Linked DNA regions of Martelella mediterranea DSM 17316. Each later gene encodes a partner of the first gene's protein in a complex. Links are inferred from orthologs where the notes say so. Each region holds a gene or a part of one and is shown on either strand. Other genes may lie near its edges. The genes, in order: secY, secG and secA.

Region 1 (4,703 bases):
TTTCGCCTTGGACGAAAACCCTCCTGATCCGTTTCATCGCGGCGGCATTCCCGCCTCACCGCAAACCGGCCCCTTGAAGGCCCAGTCATCTACGCAGAAAGCCGGCGCAAACCCGCCGGCTCTTTCCGGAACAAAATGTCCCGTAAAACTTACTTCTTCTTGCCTGCAATCGCCTTTGCCGGGCCCTTGCGGGTGCGGGCATTGGTGTGCGTGCGCTGGCCGCGAACCGGCAGGCCGCGACGATGACGCAGACCGCGGTAGCAGCCGAGGTCCATCAGGCGCTTGATGTTCATGGAATTCTCGCGACGCAGGTCGCCTTCAACCATGTAATCGCGGTCGATCGCTTCGCGGATCTGAAGGACTTCGGCGTCCGTCAGCTCATGCACGCGGCGCTCGGCCGGGATGGAAGCCTTTTCGCAGATTTCCTGCGCGAATTTCGGTCCGATCCCGTGAATATACTGCAGCGCGATAACAACGCGCTTGGCAGTCGGGATGTTGACGCCAGCAATACGAGCCACGCCGATTCTCCTTAGCATTTTCTGTTGGCAGCTTGATGTCGCAAGAAACTGCCGGTTTCTTTGGCGGATAACCCGCCTGTCATTGCTCGGCCGCGACCGATATTCGTAACAAGACGCGTCCTGAAAGAATCTAAAAGGACCGTTAACCGTCTTGCCCCATGTCGCGAGTTGGAGCGCTCATAGCGGAAACAGCGCCGTATTGCAACCGATTCCTCAAATTTTATGACGTCAGGCCGCCGTCTGGCGGCGGCCTGCGTACAATCGCGTCAGGCCGAAGCGTCGGCCAGAATTTTCTCCACTTCGGCGGTCACGGCATCCATGTCCGCCATGCCGTCAACCGTGCGCAGTTTGCCCTTGGCATAATAATAGCCGATCAGCGGCGCCGTGCTCTTGTAATAGGCGCGAAGCCGGTCGGCATAGACCTCCGCGTTGTCATCCTTGCGGACCGGCTCACCGCTGGCCTTGGCCTCTTCCGCGCGTCGGAGAATGCGACCGACCATCGCCGAATCATCGACGGCGAGTTCGATGGCAACGTCGAGGGACAGCCCTTTCTCGCTCAGCATGGCGTCGACTGCGTCGGCCTGCACCAAAGTGCGGGGATAGCCGTCGAGAATGAACCCGCCAGCGCAGTCCGGCTGCTCGATCCGATCGGACACGATCGCGTTGACCACATCATCAGGCACGAGTTCGCCGGCATCCATAAGCGCCTTCGCCCTCTTGCCGACCTCGGTCCCGGCAGCCACGGCCGCACGCAGCATATCGCCCGTGGAAAGCTGCGGAATGCCATGCCTAGCAACGATGCGCTGCGCCTGCGTCCCCTTGCCGGCGCCCGGCGGTCCCAGAAGTATAAGTCTCATCGTCCCCTCTTTCCTCCCCGCAATTTCGATTTCTTGATCAGCCCCTCATACTGCTGGGCAATCAGATGTCCCTGGATCTGCGATACGGTATCCAAGGTCACGCTGACGATAATGAGCAGCGAGGTACCGCCAAGCGCCAGAGACACGCCGGTGCGGGCCACGAGAATCTCCGGCAGAATGCAGACGAAGACCAGATAGATCGCGCCAACAACGGTAATGCGAGTCAGAACATAGTCTATGTATTCGGCGGTGCGCTCGCCCGGACGGATGCCCGGAATGAAGCCGCCGTGCCGCTTCAAATTATCCGCCGTTTCCTTCGGGTTGAAGACGATGGCGGTGTAGAAGAAGGCGAAGAACGCGATCAGCAGACCGTAGACGATCATGTAGAGCGCCTGACCATGGCCGAGCGATGCGATGATGGCGGTCGCCCAGCTCGGCAGTTCCGAAGATGTGAAACCAGCAAGCGTCGCCGGCAGCAACAGCAGCGAGGACGCGAAAATCGCCGGGATAACGCCCGAGGTGTTGAGCTTCAGCGGCAGGTGCGAGGTATCGCCCTGGAACATGCGGTTGCCGACCTGGCGCTTCGGATACTGGATCAGCAGCCGACGCTGGGCGCGTTCCACGAACACGATCAGCGCGAACACAGCGATCACGACGACGAGAATCAGGATCGTGACGAAAGCCGAGATCGAACCGACGCTCGAAAGTTCCAGCATGTTGCCGACGGCGGCCGGAAGGCCCGCGACGATGCCGGAGAAGATGATCAGCGAGATGCCGTTGCCGATGCCGCGCGAGGTGATCTGCTCACCAAGCCACATCAGGAACATGGTGCCGCCAACAAGCGTGACGACGGTGGAGAGAATGAAGAACCAGCCGGGATCGGTGACCAGATTGGCGCCGGACTGCAGGCCGATCGCAATGCCGTAGGCCTGCGCCGTCGCCAGCACCACCGTGCCGTAGCGGGTATACTGGTTGATGATCTTGCGGCCCTGCTCGCCTTCCTTCTTCAGCGCTTCCAGCGACGGCACGACGGCGGTCAGGAGCTGCACGATGATCGAGGCCGAGATATAGGGCATGATGCCAAGCGCGAAGATCGCCATGCGCTGCACCGCGCCGCCCGAGAACATGTTGAACATGCCGAGGATGCCCTCGGACTGGCCCTGGAAGGCCTGGGCATAGGCATCGAGATTGATACCGGGAAGCGGGATATGCGTACCCAGCCGGTACACGAGAAGCGCCAGAAGGGTGAACCAGATCCGCTTCTTCAGATCCGTCGCCTTGGCAAAGGTCGAGAAGTTCAGATTGGATGCGAGTTGTTCCGCTGCAGAAGCCATGCGTATCTCCGCGTCGCCGCACGGCCGCAGAAGAGCGCCCGGTGCGAAAAATTGCCCGATTCGTAACAGGCGACATCGCTCCATTTCGAACGTGGGCCGTCTTCACGATAAACCACCCGCTTGGCTTTTTTTGGGGGCCAGCCGGTGGTCGAGGCACATATGGAAGAAAAAACGCCCGGTGTGAAGCACTCCGGGCGTAGATTTTTCAAATAGAAGCCGAATTATTCGGCGTTTTTGGCGCCGGAGGCAACGGTGATCGAGCCGCCGGCCTTTTCGATCTTCTCGATCGCGGCCTTGGAAGCGCCTGCGACTTCGAGCGTCAGCTTGGCCTTCAGTTCGCCGTCGGACAGCACGCGAACGCCGTCCTTGACGCGGCGAATCACGCCGGCTTCCTTGAGGGTTTCGGCGGTGACCGTCTTCTTGGCGTCGAGCTTCTTGGCGTCAACGGCGGCCTGGAGGCGGCCGAGCGACACTTCAGCGAAGTCCTTCGAAAAGATGTTGACGAAGCCGCGCTTCGGCAGACGACGATAGATCGGCATCTGGCCGCCTTCGAAGCCGTTGATGGCAACGCCCGAACGGGACTTCTGGCCCTTGACGCCGCGACCGCCGGTCTTGCCGGAGCCCGAACCGATGCCGCGGCCGAGACGCTTCTTGGAATGCGTCGCGCCTTCGCGATCCTTGATTTCGTTCAGTTTCATGATGGTCTCCCGTCTCACTTCTCGTCGACGACGCGGACGAGATGGGGAATGCTGTTGATCATGCCGCGAACGGAAGGCGTATCTTCCAGGGTGCGCACACGATGCATCTTGTTGAGGCCGAGGCCGATCAGCGTCTGGCGCTGTACGGCGGGACGGCGGATCGGGCTGCCGATCTGCTCAACGGTGACAGTCTTCTTGGTGCTAGCTTTGGCCATGGTTGCCTCCCTTACTCGTCGACAACAGCGCCAGCGGCCTGGCGGCGAGCCTGCAGCGTGGCGTATTTCAGGCCGCGCTGGGCTGCGATGTCCTTCGGATGCATCTGGCTCTTCAGGGCATCAAAGGTGGCGCGAACCATGTTGTAGGGATTGGACGAGCCGGTCGACTTGGCGACGACGTCGGCAACACCCAGGGTTTCGAAAACGGCGCGCATCGGACCACCGGCGATGATGCCGGTACCGGCCTTGGCGGTGCGCAGCAGAACCTTGCCGGCGCCGTGACGGCCCTTGATGTCGTGATGCAGCGTACGGCCGTCGCGCAGCGGCACGAAAATCATCTCGCGCTTGGCGGCTTCCGTCGCCTTGCGGATGGCTTCCGGCACTTCGCGGGCCTTGCCGTGGCCGAAGCCGACGCGGCCCTTGCCGTCGCCGACGACGACGAGCGCTGCAAAGCCCATGCGGCGACCGCCCTTGACGGTCTTGGCAACGCGATTGATGGCAACGAGCTTGTCAACGAATTCGCTGTCGCGCTCATCCCGGTTGTGGCGATCGTCGCGCGATCCCCTTCTGTCCTGTGCCATTGTCCTGTTCCTTTTTCTTTTCCGGGTGCAATCGGCATATGGAAAGGCCGCTAGCCTCTAGCGTGGCGGCCGGCGAACGGTCGGGCGACTTGGCTCTTCAAGAGCAGTATCGGCCCGCCGGGTGCGAGACGCGCTGAGACGCGCGCCTCATAACTTCATCAGAAGCTCAGGCCGCCTTCGCGGGCGCCGTCGGCCAGAGCCTTGACGCGACCGTGAAAGATGAAGGCGCCGCGATCGAACACGACTTCCTTGACGCCGGCCTTGGTGGCGCGCTCGGCGACGAGCTTGCCAACGGCTTCGGCAGCCGCGCGGTCAGCGCCCGTCTTGAGATCGCCACGCAGCGAAGCGTCGAGCGTCGATGCGGCGGCCAGCGTACGGCCGGCGGCGTCATCGATGATCTGGGCATAGATGTTCTTCGAAGAACGATGGACCGACAGACGCGGACGGCCGTTTGCGACCTTCTTGACCTGGCGGCGCACGCGGCTGGCGCGGCGTGCAAT
Region 2 (4,406 bases), 520 kb from region 1 along the record:
GGGATACACATCGATCAGCGGCCTCCTGAAGGTCGCGCCCAACGGGCTCAAGATCGCCCGCGAACTGGTCCTGCCGCTGCCGCATTCGCCCGATTAGCGCGCGATCGTCAAATCGATCATCGACATCGCCAAGACGCTGAAGATCAAGGTGATCGCCGAAGGCGTGGAAACCAGGCGCCACGCCGAGATCGTGACCAAGCTCGGCTGCGACGTCCTTCAGGGCTACTGGCTGGGCCGGCCGATGCCGGCCAGCGAAATAGAGAAGGTGCTGCGCGAGCAAACCGTGGTGGCGTAGAGCAGCGGTAGCGTCCGCTTTGAATGTAAGCCTATACCAGCCGGCTCTGCTCCAGAGCGGCTTCGATGAAGCTTGCGAATAGCGGATGCGGCTCCAGCGGCCGGCTCTTCAGTTCCGGGTGGTACTGCACACCGATGAACCAGGGATGGTCGGCATATTCGATCGTTTCGGGCAGAACGCCATCCGGCGACGTGCCGGAGAACACCAGCCCGCAGGACTCGAGCTTGTCGCGATAGCCGAAATTCACCTCGTAGCGATGGCGGTGGCGTTCCGAGATTTCGGTCGTGCCGTAAATCTCGGCAATCTTGGTCTCCGCGCCAAGGTGGGCCTTGTAGGCGCCGAGCCGCATCGTGCCGCCGAGATCATCGCTGTCGGACCGCTTCTCCAGCGTGTTGCCCTTGACCCATTCGGTCATCAGGCCGACGACCGGCTCGCTGGCATTGCGATCGAATTCCGTGGACGAGGCATCCTTGATGCCGGCCAGATTGCGCGCCGCCTCGATCACGGCCATCTGCATGCCGAAGCAGATACCGAAATACGGGACCTTGTGGGTGCGGGCGAAGCGGGCCGCCTGGATCTTGCCTTCCGAACCGCGCTCGCCGAAGCCGCCCGGCACCAGAATGCCATGGACCTTTTCGAGATAGGGGGACGGGTCCTCCTTCTCGAAAATTTCCGACTCGATCCATTCGAGGTTGACCTTGACCCGATTGGCGACGCCGCCGTGATGCAGCGCCTCGATCAGCGATTTATAGGCGTCCTTCAACCCGGTATATTTGCCGACGATGGCGATCGTTACCTCGCCTTCCGGGGTGCGGATGCGTTCGCTGACTTTTTTCCACGCATCCATGCGCGGCACGGGCGCCGGGTCGATGCCGAAGGCGTGCAGCACCTCGTCGTCCAGCCCTTCGTGGTGATAGGCGAGCGGAACGTCATAGATATTGGCGACATCGAGCGCTTGGATGACGGCGGATTCGCGCACATTGCAGAACAGCGAGAGCTTGCGGCGCTCGGCCTCGGGAATTTCCCGATCGGCGCGCACCAGCAGGATATCGGGATGAATGCCGAGCGCCTGCAACTCCTTGACAGAATGCTGGGTCGGCTTGGTCTTCAATTCGCCCGCCGCCGGGATATAGGGCATCAGCGTCAGGTGAACATAGACGGCGTTGCCGCGCGGCAGATCGTTGCCGAGCTGGCGGATCGCTTCCATGAACGGCATCGCCTCGATATCGCCGACCGTGCCGCCGATCTCGCACAGCACGAAATCGAAATCCTCATTGCCCTCGAGCACGAAGTCCTTGATCTCGTTGGTGACGTGCGGGATCACCTGGACGGTCGCGCCGAGATAGTCGCCGCGGCGTTCCTTGTCGAGAATGTTCTTGTAGATGCGGCCGGTGGTGATGTTGTCGGTCTTGGTCGCCGAGCGGCCGGTGAACCGCTCGTAGTGACCAAGGTCGAGGTCGGTCTCCGCCCCGTCATCGGTGACGAACACCTCGCCGTGCTGGGTCGGGCTCATCGTGCCCGGATCGACATTGAGATAGGGATCGAGCTTCCTGAGCCGGACCCGATAGCCCCGTGACTGCAGCAATGCACCGAGTGCTGCCGCGGCAATGCCTTTTCCGAGGGAGGAAACCACGCCGCCTGTGATGAAAATATATCGCGCCATGGGCTTATTCCGATACCGTTTTCAAACCGATTCTGCCAGAGCCTTTACGCAAAAAAGCCCATGCATCCCCGGTCGATTGTCACAACAATGCCGCATCGCCGACGCTTGCGCGCGACGAGCGGCCCAAAGAAATGCCGGCGGGAGGCCCGCCGGCTGATGTCAGTTCGAGTTCGGCGATTAGTCGCCGGTGGGAACGCCGGTGGCGTTCGAATCCTGCGCCGGGGTGCTGACGGCCGGAGCCGAAGAACCTTCGCTGCCGCTCGGAACGCCGCTCTCATTGGGCGCATCCGGCGTCGTGGTCACGGAACCGCCAAGCTGGTTGAGGATGCCCTGCCCATCGGTTTCGGCGTTTTGTTCGATCCGGTCGAGAATATCCGACGGATTGCCCTGGTAACGGGCGAGAATGCCGAGACCGAGCGAGGTCACGAAAAACAGCGTTGCGAGAATGGCCGTGGTGCGCGTCAGCGCATTGGCCGTGCCGCGCGCGGTCATGAAACCGGAACCACCGCCGATGCCGAGCCCGCCGCCTTCAGACCTCTGGATGAGGATCACACCGGCCAGCGCAACGACGATTATCAGGTGAATTACGATCAATACCGTCTGCATGAATGTCCAATCCGGCCCCGCCTTGAAGGTCCGGGCCCGCTAGAATAACTGGCGTCTCTCTACATGAGGCCGGCCAGCAATCCAACCCCTTTTTCTGGCCGTTTTCGGCCCGATCCGCCGTCGATTCCTACTTTGCCGAGGACAAGATATCCTCATAGGCCTGATAGATGGCGAGGAAATCGGCCGCTTTCAAGCTGGCGCCGCCGATCAGCGCGCCGTTGACATTGGCGACACTCAGCAGTTCGCGGGCGTTTGCCGGCTTCACCGAGCCGCCATAGAGAAGCCGGATTTTCTCGCCCGCCGCGCCGAAACGCTCGACCAGATCCGCGCGCATGGCGGCATGAACCTCGGCCACCTGCTCCGGGCCCGGCGTCTGACCGGTTCCGATCGCCCAGATCGGCTCATAGGCGATGATCGTGTTGTCTGCGGTGGCATCGTCCGGCATGGATTCAAACAGCTGCGTCTTCAACACTTCCATGGTGCGGCCGGCGGCATGCTCCTCACGGCTTTCGCCGATGCAGACGATTGCGGTCAGGCCCTGATCATAGGCCGCGCGCGCCTTGGTGGAAACGGTGCGGTTGGTTTCGTGATGCTCGGCGCGCCGTTCCGAATGGCCGACGATGACATGGGTGGCGAGGCAGTCCTTGATCATCTCCGCCGAGATATCGCCGGTATGGGCCCCGGAGCGCGCCTTTTCATGGCAGTCCTGGCCGCCGATCAGCAGTCGCGTGTCTTCCGTCAGCGTGGTCGCGACGTAAAGCAGCGTGGCCGGCGGGCAGATCAGCGCATCGACCTTGTCGGCGAGCCCGCCGCTCACCCCTTCGGCGATGGCCCGGATCTGAGCCAGCGAGTCGCGGGTTCCGTTCATCTTCCAGTTACCGGCGACCATGGGGCGTATTGCGGCAGTCATCTTCGTCTTTCTCCCATTCATTGCTTCAAGGCCGGCCCGGCCGGCAAAGGTTTTCCCTTGTCGTCCGTTTTGCGCGCGCCGTCAAAGGGCGTTTTGCCGCCCGCAGTTTGACAGAAGGCCCGATCAAGGCTTTATAGGGCGCATCACACTATCCACACCCTTATAGCGAGAATCTGGCGCGGCATCGCTTCGCGACCAAAACTTTGCCAGAATAGCAGGGTGATTCGCCGCAACGCGTCGATTATGGCGCAAACCGATCTTTACAGGCTGCCCGACCCTATGGACAACAGCAAAGACCTCTTCGCCGATCTTGGCGGCAGCAAGGCCGAAACCGATACCACGCAGCCCGAGCGCGCCAGCGCCAGCAAGCCGAGGAAATCCGCGCCCGCTTCGGTGGAAAACGCCGACTATGGCGCATCCTCGATCCGCGTACTCGAAGGGCTGGAGCCGGTGCGCATGCGCCCTGGCATGTATATCGGCGGCACCGATGAAAAGGCGCTGCATCATCTGTTTGCGGAAGTCATCGACAACTCGATGGACGAGGCGGTCGCCGGCCATGCCGATTTCATCGACGTCCATCTCGACGCCGAGGGGTTCCTGACGGTTACCGACAACGGTCGTGGCATTCCGGTGGAAAACCATCCGCAGGTGCCCGGTAAGTCGACGCTTGAAGTGATCATGACCAAGCTCCATGCCGGCGGCAAGTTCGACGGCAAGGCCTATGAGACCTCCGGCGGCCTGCACGGCGTCGGCGTCTCGGTGGTCAACGCGCTGTCCGATCTGCTGGAGGTCGAGATCGCCCGCGACCGGCGGCTCTACCGGCTTTCCTTCTCGCGCGGCGTGCCGCAGGGCGAGCTTGAGGATTGCGGCCCGACCCAGAACCGGCGCGGCACCAAGATCCGGTTTCATCCCGATGCCGAAATCTTCGGGCC
Region 3 (5,025 bases), 150 kb from region 1 along the record:
GACGCCGTCCGATGACCTTGACGGAGCCCGGCTCGCAGACGCGGCTCTTGTCGTTACGGTCGACATCGGAACACATCGTCAGTTCCGACTCATCCTTCTGCGAATTGAGCAGTTTCAGGATCTGCTGGCTATCGGCGATCGGGTCCTCGCCGCGCTTGATCGTGCCGGAGATCGGGCAGGTCTCGACCCGGCGGCCGGTGACCCGCACGAACATTTCCGGCGAGGCGCCGATCAGATATTCCTGATTGCCGAGATTGATGAAGAAGGAATAGGGCGAGGGATTGGTGGCCTTCAGCCGCTTGGAGATCGCCGATGGTTGGCTTGCGCAGCGCTCCATGAACTGCTGGCCCGGCACCACCTCGAACAGGTCGCCGCGCACGAAACTCTCCTTGGCGCGGGTGACCAGTTCGGCATATTCGCCCTTGTGGTGATCGCCTTTCGGCGGAACGCTGTTGGAGGGACGGAACGGCTCGGGCTCGATCGTCCCGTCCCTGCCCTCGGTCGCGATGCCGTCCTTTTCGAAATCATAGCGGTCGATCCAGGCCTTGGCGGCATGGTTGTCGACCATCAGCACCTCGTCGGGGAGGTAGAGCACCATGTCGCGCTGGTCGGCCGGGCGTTCAAGCTTCAGGTCAACCGCGTCGAACTGGAAGGCGAGGTCATAGCCAAACGCGCCGTAAAGGCCGAGGCTGGCATCCTCCTCGGAGAAGAACAGGTCGGTGATCGCCCGAAGCACAGTGAAGACGGTCGGAGCCTTGGAGCGCTCCTCCTCGGTGAACTGGCGGTCGGGCTCGGCGACCTTGAGATCGATCCGGCGGGCCTCGCGGGAAAGGATTGTGACGGCATCGAGGGCTTCCAGCGCCGGCAGGATCAGTTCGAGCAACGCCTCGCCCCGGCCATTGAAGGCCTCGAGCCAGACATTGCGGCCATTGCAGGAGATCGCCATCGGCGGATCGATCACGGCGGTATCCCAGCGGGTGTAGCGGCCCGGATATTCGTAGTTGGAGGAAAGCACCGCCCCGCGGCGCGAATCCAGCCGCTCGATATAGCTGGAGATCGCGTCGTCATAGGGCACGAAACGCCGCGTCCGCGTGATCTCCACGCCGCCTCGGGTCAGATAGCTCTCGCCGCCATCGGGCCGCTCATGAAGGCTCATATTCCTTGCTCCACCTCGGTGATGCGGCCCTGCCGCATGCTGGTCATTCTCAACCCTTGCAAAGACGGCCCTAACAAAAAAGCCGCCTCGTTGGAGGGCGGCTTCGTCAGATCAACTGAACATGCGTGATCGCGGCCGCCGTTAGCGAGCCCACCACCAGTTTGCAATGTTGTTCGTCTTGATCGTCATGCTGGTTTTGTAGCGCAACCCAAAAGCGCTGGCAAGCGTGGATTGGGCGGCCGGGGTCCGCGCCGCCCATCCGCAAGATGCCGCCGCGCGCTCAGGCGAACAGCTGGCCATGGCAATGCTTGAACTTCTTGCCGGAGCCGCACGGGCACGGCTCGTTGCGGCCGGTGTTTTTCCACTCTTCCGGCATGGTGGCGGCGTCGCCGGAAGCGACCTGCTCGCCGGCCATCTCGTCCTCGCCCGTTGCCGGATCGATGTGGCTGGCGCGCACCTGCGCCGGGTTGATTTCCGGGCGCGGCGGCGGAGCCTCGCGCACGAGCTGGACGCGGGACAGCTGCGAGACCGCGACCTCGCGCATATTGCCGAGCAGCGCCTGGAACAGTTCGAACGCCTCGGCCTTGTATTCCTGCAGCGGGTCGCGCTGGGCATAGCCGCGGAAGCCGATGACCGAGCGCAGGTGATCGAGGTTCACGATATGCTCGCGCCAGAGATGATCCAGCGCCTGCATCGTCACCTGCCGCTCGACATATTTCAGCACGTCGGGGCCGAACTGCTCGGCCTGCTTGGCGCGGTTTTCCTCGATCTGCTTGGCCGCCTCGTTGATGCGCTCCTCGATTTCAGGCTCGGCAATGCCGTCTTCCTCTGCCCATTTCTCGATCGGCAGGTCGAGATTGAGAATGCGCAGGCAATCTTCCTTGAGGCCGGCGACGTCCCACTGCTCTGCATAGGCGCGTTCGGGAATGCGGGCCTTGACGGCCTTTTCGACCACGTCCTCGCGCATTTCCCTGACGATTTCGGAAATGTCCTCCGAATCCATCAGTTCCTTGCGCTGGTCGAACACGACCTTGCGCTGATCGTTGATGACGTCATCGTATTTCAGCAGGTTCTTGCGGATGTCGAAGTTGCGGGCCTCGACCTTCTTCTGCGCGCGCTCCAGCGCCTTGTTGATCCACGGATGGACGATCGCCTCGCCTTCCTTCAGGCCAAGCTTGGTGAGCATGCTCTCCATGCGGTCGGAACCGAAGATGCGCATCAGGTCGTCCTGAAGCGACAGGTAGAATTTGGAACGGCCCGGGTCGCCTTGACGGCCGGAACGACCGCGCAGCTGGTTGTCGATGCGACGGCTCTCATGGCGTTCTGTGGCAATCACGTAAAGACCGCCGGCCGCCAGCGCCTCGGCCTTCAGCCGGGCGACGTCCTCGCGGATCGCCTGCTCCTTCGCGTCGCGTTCGGGACCCGGCGGGGTAAACTTGCGGGCGACTTCCACCCGCTCGCCCTGCTCATTGGTCACGATATCGGTGCCCGGCTCGGTATCGCCAAGCTCGGCCTCGATGCGCATTTCCAGATTGCCGCCGAGCTGGATGTCGGTACCGCGACCGGCCATATTGGTGGCGATCGTCAGCGCGCCCGGCACGCCGGCCTGCGAAATGATGAAGGCTTCCTGCTCGTGGTAGCGCGCATTGAGCACGCTGAAATCGGTAATGCCGTCCTTCTTGAGAGCGGCGGCGAGAAGCTCGGATTTCTCGATCGAGGTGGTGCCCACCAGAACCGGCTGGCCCTTGGCCTTGGCCTCCTTGATCTCCTCGACGATCGCAAGATACTTCTCCTGCACCGTCAGGTAGACCTCGTCGTCTTCGTCGATACGCGCGATCGGCATATTGGTCGGCACCTCGACCACGTCGAGACCGTAGATATTGGCGAACTCCTCCGCTTCCGTCGCCGCCGTGCCGGTCATGCCGGCGAGCTTGTCGTACATGCGGAAATAGTTCTGGAAGGTGATCGAGGCGAGCGTCTGGTTTTCCGGCTGGATCTTGACGTTCTCCTTGGCCTCGAGCGCCTGGTGCTGGCCATCGGAATAACGCCGGCCCGGCATCATGCGTCCGGTGAATTCGTCGATGATCACGACCTCGCCGTCACGGACGATGTAATCCTTGTCGCGCGAAAACAGCTTGTGGGCCTTCAGCGCGTTGTTGAGGTGATGGACGATGGCAACGTTCTCGATATCGTAGAGCGAGGCGCCCTTCATCATGCCGTTTTCGGTCAACAGCTTTTCGAGCTTTTCCATGCCGTCTTCGGAGAAATTGGCCGAGCGCTGCTTTTCATCGAGCTCGTAATCGCCCTCTTCCAGCATCGGGATGATCTTGTCGATCGACACGTAAAGATCGGAGCGGTCGTCGAGCGGGCCGGAGATGATCAGCGGCGTGCGCGCCTCGTCGACCAGGATCGAGTCCACTTCGTCGACGATCGCGTAATTGTGGCCGCGCTGCACCATTTCGGCGCGCTGCATCTTCATGTTGTCGCGAAGATAATCGAAGCCGAGTTCGTTGTTGGTGGCGTAGGTGATGTCGGCGGTATAGGCCTCTTTACGCTGGCGGTCGTCGAGCCCGTGATGGATCACGCCGGTGGTCATGCCGAGAAAGCCGTAGAGCTTGCCCATGTGCTCGCTGTCGCGCCGGGCGAGATAATCATTGACGGTGACGACGTGAACGCCCTTGCCGGCAAGGGCGTTGAGATAGACCGGCAGGGTCGCCACCAGGGTCTTGCCTTCGCCGGTCTTCATTTCGGCGATCGCATTTTCATGCAGGATCATGCCGCCGATAAGCTGGACGTCGAAGGGCCTGAGGCCGAGAACCCGCTTGGAGGCTTCGCGGACCACGGCGAAGGCCTCGACAAGAATGTCGTCGAGCGTCTTGCCGTCTTCGAGCTTTTTCTTGAATTCGTCGGTCTTGGCTTTCAGCGCCTCATCCGAAAGCGCCGAAATCTGCTCTTCCATCGCATTGATCGCGACGACGCGGGGTCTGTAGGCACGGACGCGGCGCTCGTTGGCCGAACCGAACAATTTGCGGGCTACGCCACCGAGTGAGACCATTTCAATAGCTCTTTCCGAAAGTTGTCATATTTAAACTCTACGTAGCGCCCTGTTCGCATCCATTGCGCGCCCGGACGTCTATCGACGCTGGCTTGGCAGACAGATAAGAGGGGGGGCACGCCATGTCAACGTCGAAGGCCGCGCGGCAATGACCGCAAACGGGAGGAAAACCGGTCCGCGTTCAGCTTCTCTTCAGATTAAAAAGCGGAAAGGTTGCAACGTAATACGCCGTTTTGCGTTGACGGACAGAGATGCGACGACCACATTCCCGCACAATCATCGGCGCATCCCGACGGGCCGCTACGATTACGTTCAAACAATGAAAAGGTGAACTTATGCAGAAAAGAACCCTGGCAGCCGCAGTGCTGCTCGCAACGACCGTCAGCTTTGCCGCGCCGGTGTTCGCGCAGGACACCGATGCCGGCCAGACCGTGGTCGCGACCGTCGACGGCACGCCGATCACCGAGGAAGAGCTTCAGAGCACCGTCGATCAGTTCAAGGGCCAATTCGGCCAGATGCCCGAAGAGCAGATGCGCGCGATCGCGCTGTCGAGCCTTGTGGACATGAAGCTGATCGCGGACGCCGCCAAGGAGGAAGGCCTCGACCAGACCGATGCGTTCAAGACCCGCATGGAGCAGTTGCAGCAGCAGGAACTCTATAACGCCTATTTCGACCAGGTGATCAATTCCCAGATCACCGACGAGATGCTGAAGGCGCGCTATGACGAGGAGATCGCCAAGGCGCCGAAGCAGGAAGAAGTCCATGCCCGCCATATCCTCGTCGAGAGCGAGGATGAGGCCAAGGAAATCATCAA

The links.
Region 2: secY (region 1) and secG share a complex: the UniProt entries of both Escherichia coli proteins name them as parts of the sec protein translocase complex. The link is inferred for Martelella mediterranea DSM 17316 from one-to-one orthologs.
Region 3: the proteins of secY (region 1) and secA are in contact, whole or in part, in a crystal structure (PDB 3DIN), measured with the Thermotoga maritima proteins. The link is inferred for Martelella mediterranea DSM 17316 from one-to-one orthologs. Residues at the interface, in WP_004081795.1 of Thermotoga maritima: Glu108, Gly109, Glu110, Glu111, Ala236, Glu237, Arg238, Arg239, Ile240, Thr241, Ile242, Gln243, Tyr244, Ala245, Arg246, Arg247, Val248, Thr249, Gly250, Arg251, Arg252, Val253, Tyr254, Gly256, Ala257, Ser258, Thr259, Tyr260, Leu261, Pro262; in WP_004082002.1 of Thermotoga maritima: Glu261, Ala262, Arg263, Lys300, Ala301, Arg302, Thr303, Ile304, Ile305, Leu323, Tyr324, Asp325, Pro326, Val329, Ser330, Tyr333, Ile336, Lys340, Phe345, Val349, Glu363, Phe364, Tyr374, Ser375, Gly376, Gly377, Glu393, Ile395, Thr482, Ser483.

The regions. Positions count from the first base shown.
Region 1 is NZ_CP020330.1:4,246,508-4,251,210, forward strand. The notes cover bases 541-3,525. They hold secY (preprotein translocase subunit SecY), read right to left. Parts: upstream 2,710-3,525; coding sequence 1,372-2,709; downstream 541-1,371. Other genes in these bases: Mame_RS19835 (adenylate kinase), read right to left, coding at 785-1,375; rplO (50S ribosomal protein L15), read right to left, coding at 2,931-3,407; rpmD (50S ribosomal protein L30), read right to left, coding at 3,422-3,525. Outside these bases: rpsM (30S ribosomal protein S13), read right to left, coding at 150-518; more of rpmD, read right to left, coding at 3,526-3,622; rpsE (30S ribosomal protein S5), read right to left, coding at 3,634-4,203; rplR (50S ribosomal protein L18), read right to left, coding at 4,362-4,703. UniProt on the Escherichia coli protein: The central subunit of the protein translocation channel SecYEG. Consists of two halves formed by TMs 1-5 and 6-10.
Region 2 is NZ_CP020330.1:3,730,792-3,735,197, forward strand. The notes cover bases 851-3,538. They hold secG (preprotein translocase subunit SecG), read right to left. Parts: upstream 2,565-3,538; coding sequence 2,136-2,564; downstream 851-2,135. Other genes in these bases: Mame_RS17330 (CTP synthase), read right to left, coding at 851-1,958; tpiA (triose-phosphate isomerase), read right to left, coding at 2,692-3,474. Outside these bases: more of Mame_RS17330, read right to left, coding at 327-850; parE (DNA topoisomerase IV subunit B), read left to right, coding at 3,754-4,406. UniProt on the Escherichia coli protein: Subunit of the protein translocation channel SecYEG. Overexpression of some hybrid proteins has been thought to jam the protein secretion apparatus resulting in cell death; while this may be true it also results in FtsH-mediated degradation of SecY.
Region 3 is NZ_CP020330.1:4,094,553-4,099,577, forward strand. Bases 1,237-4,543 are described here. They hold secA (preprotein translocase subunit SecA), read right to left. Parts: upstream 4,212-4,543; coding sequence 1,437-4,211; downstream 1,237-1,436. In the rest of the region: Mame_RS19095 (anthranilate synthase), read right to left, coding at 1-1,156; Mame_RS19105 (peptidylprolyl isomerase), read left to right, coding at 4,547-5,025. UniProt on the Escherichia coli protein: Required for protein export, interacts with the SecYEG preprotein conducting channel.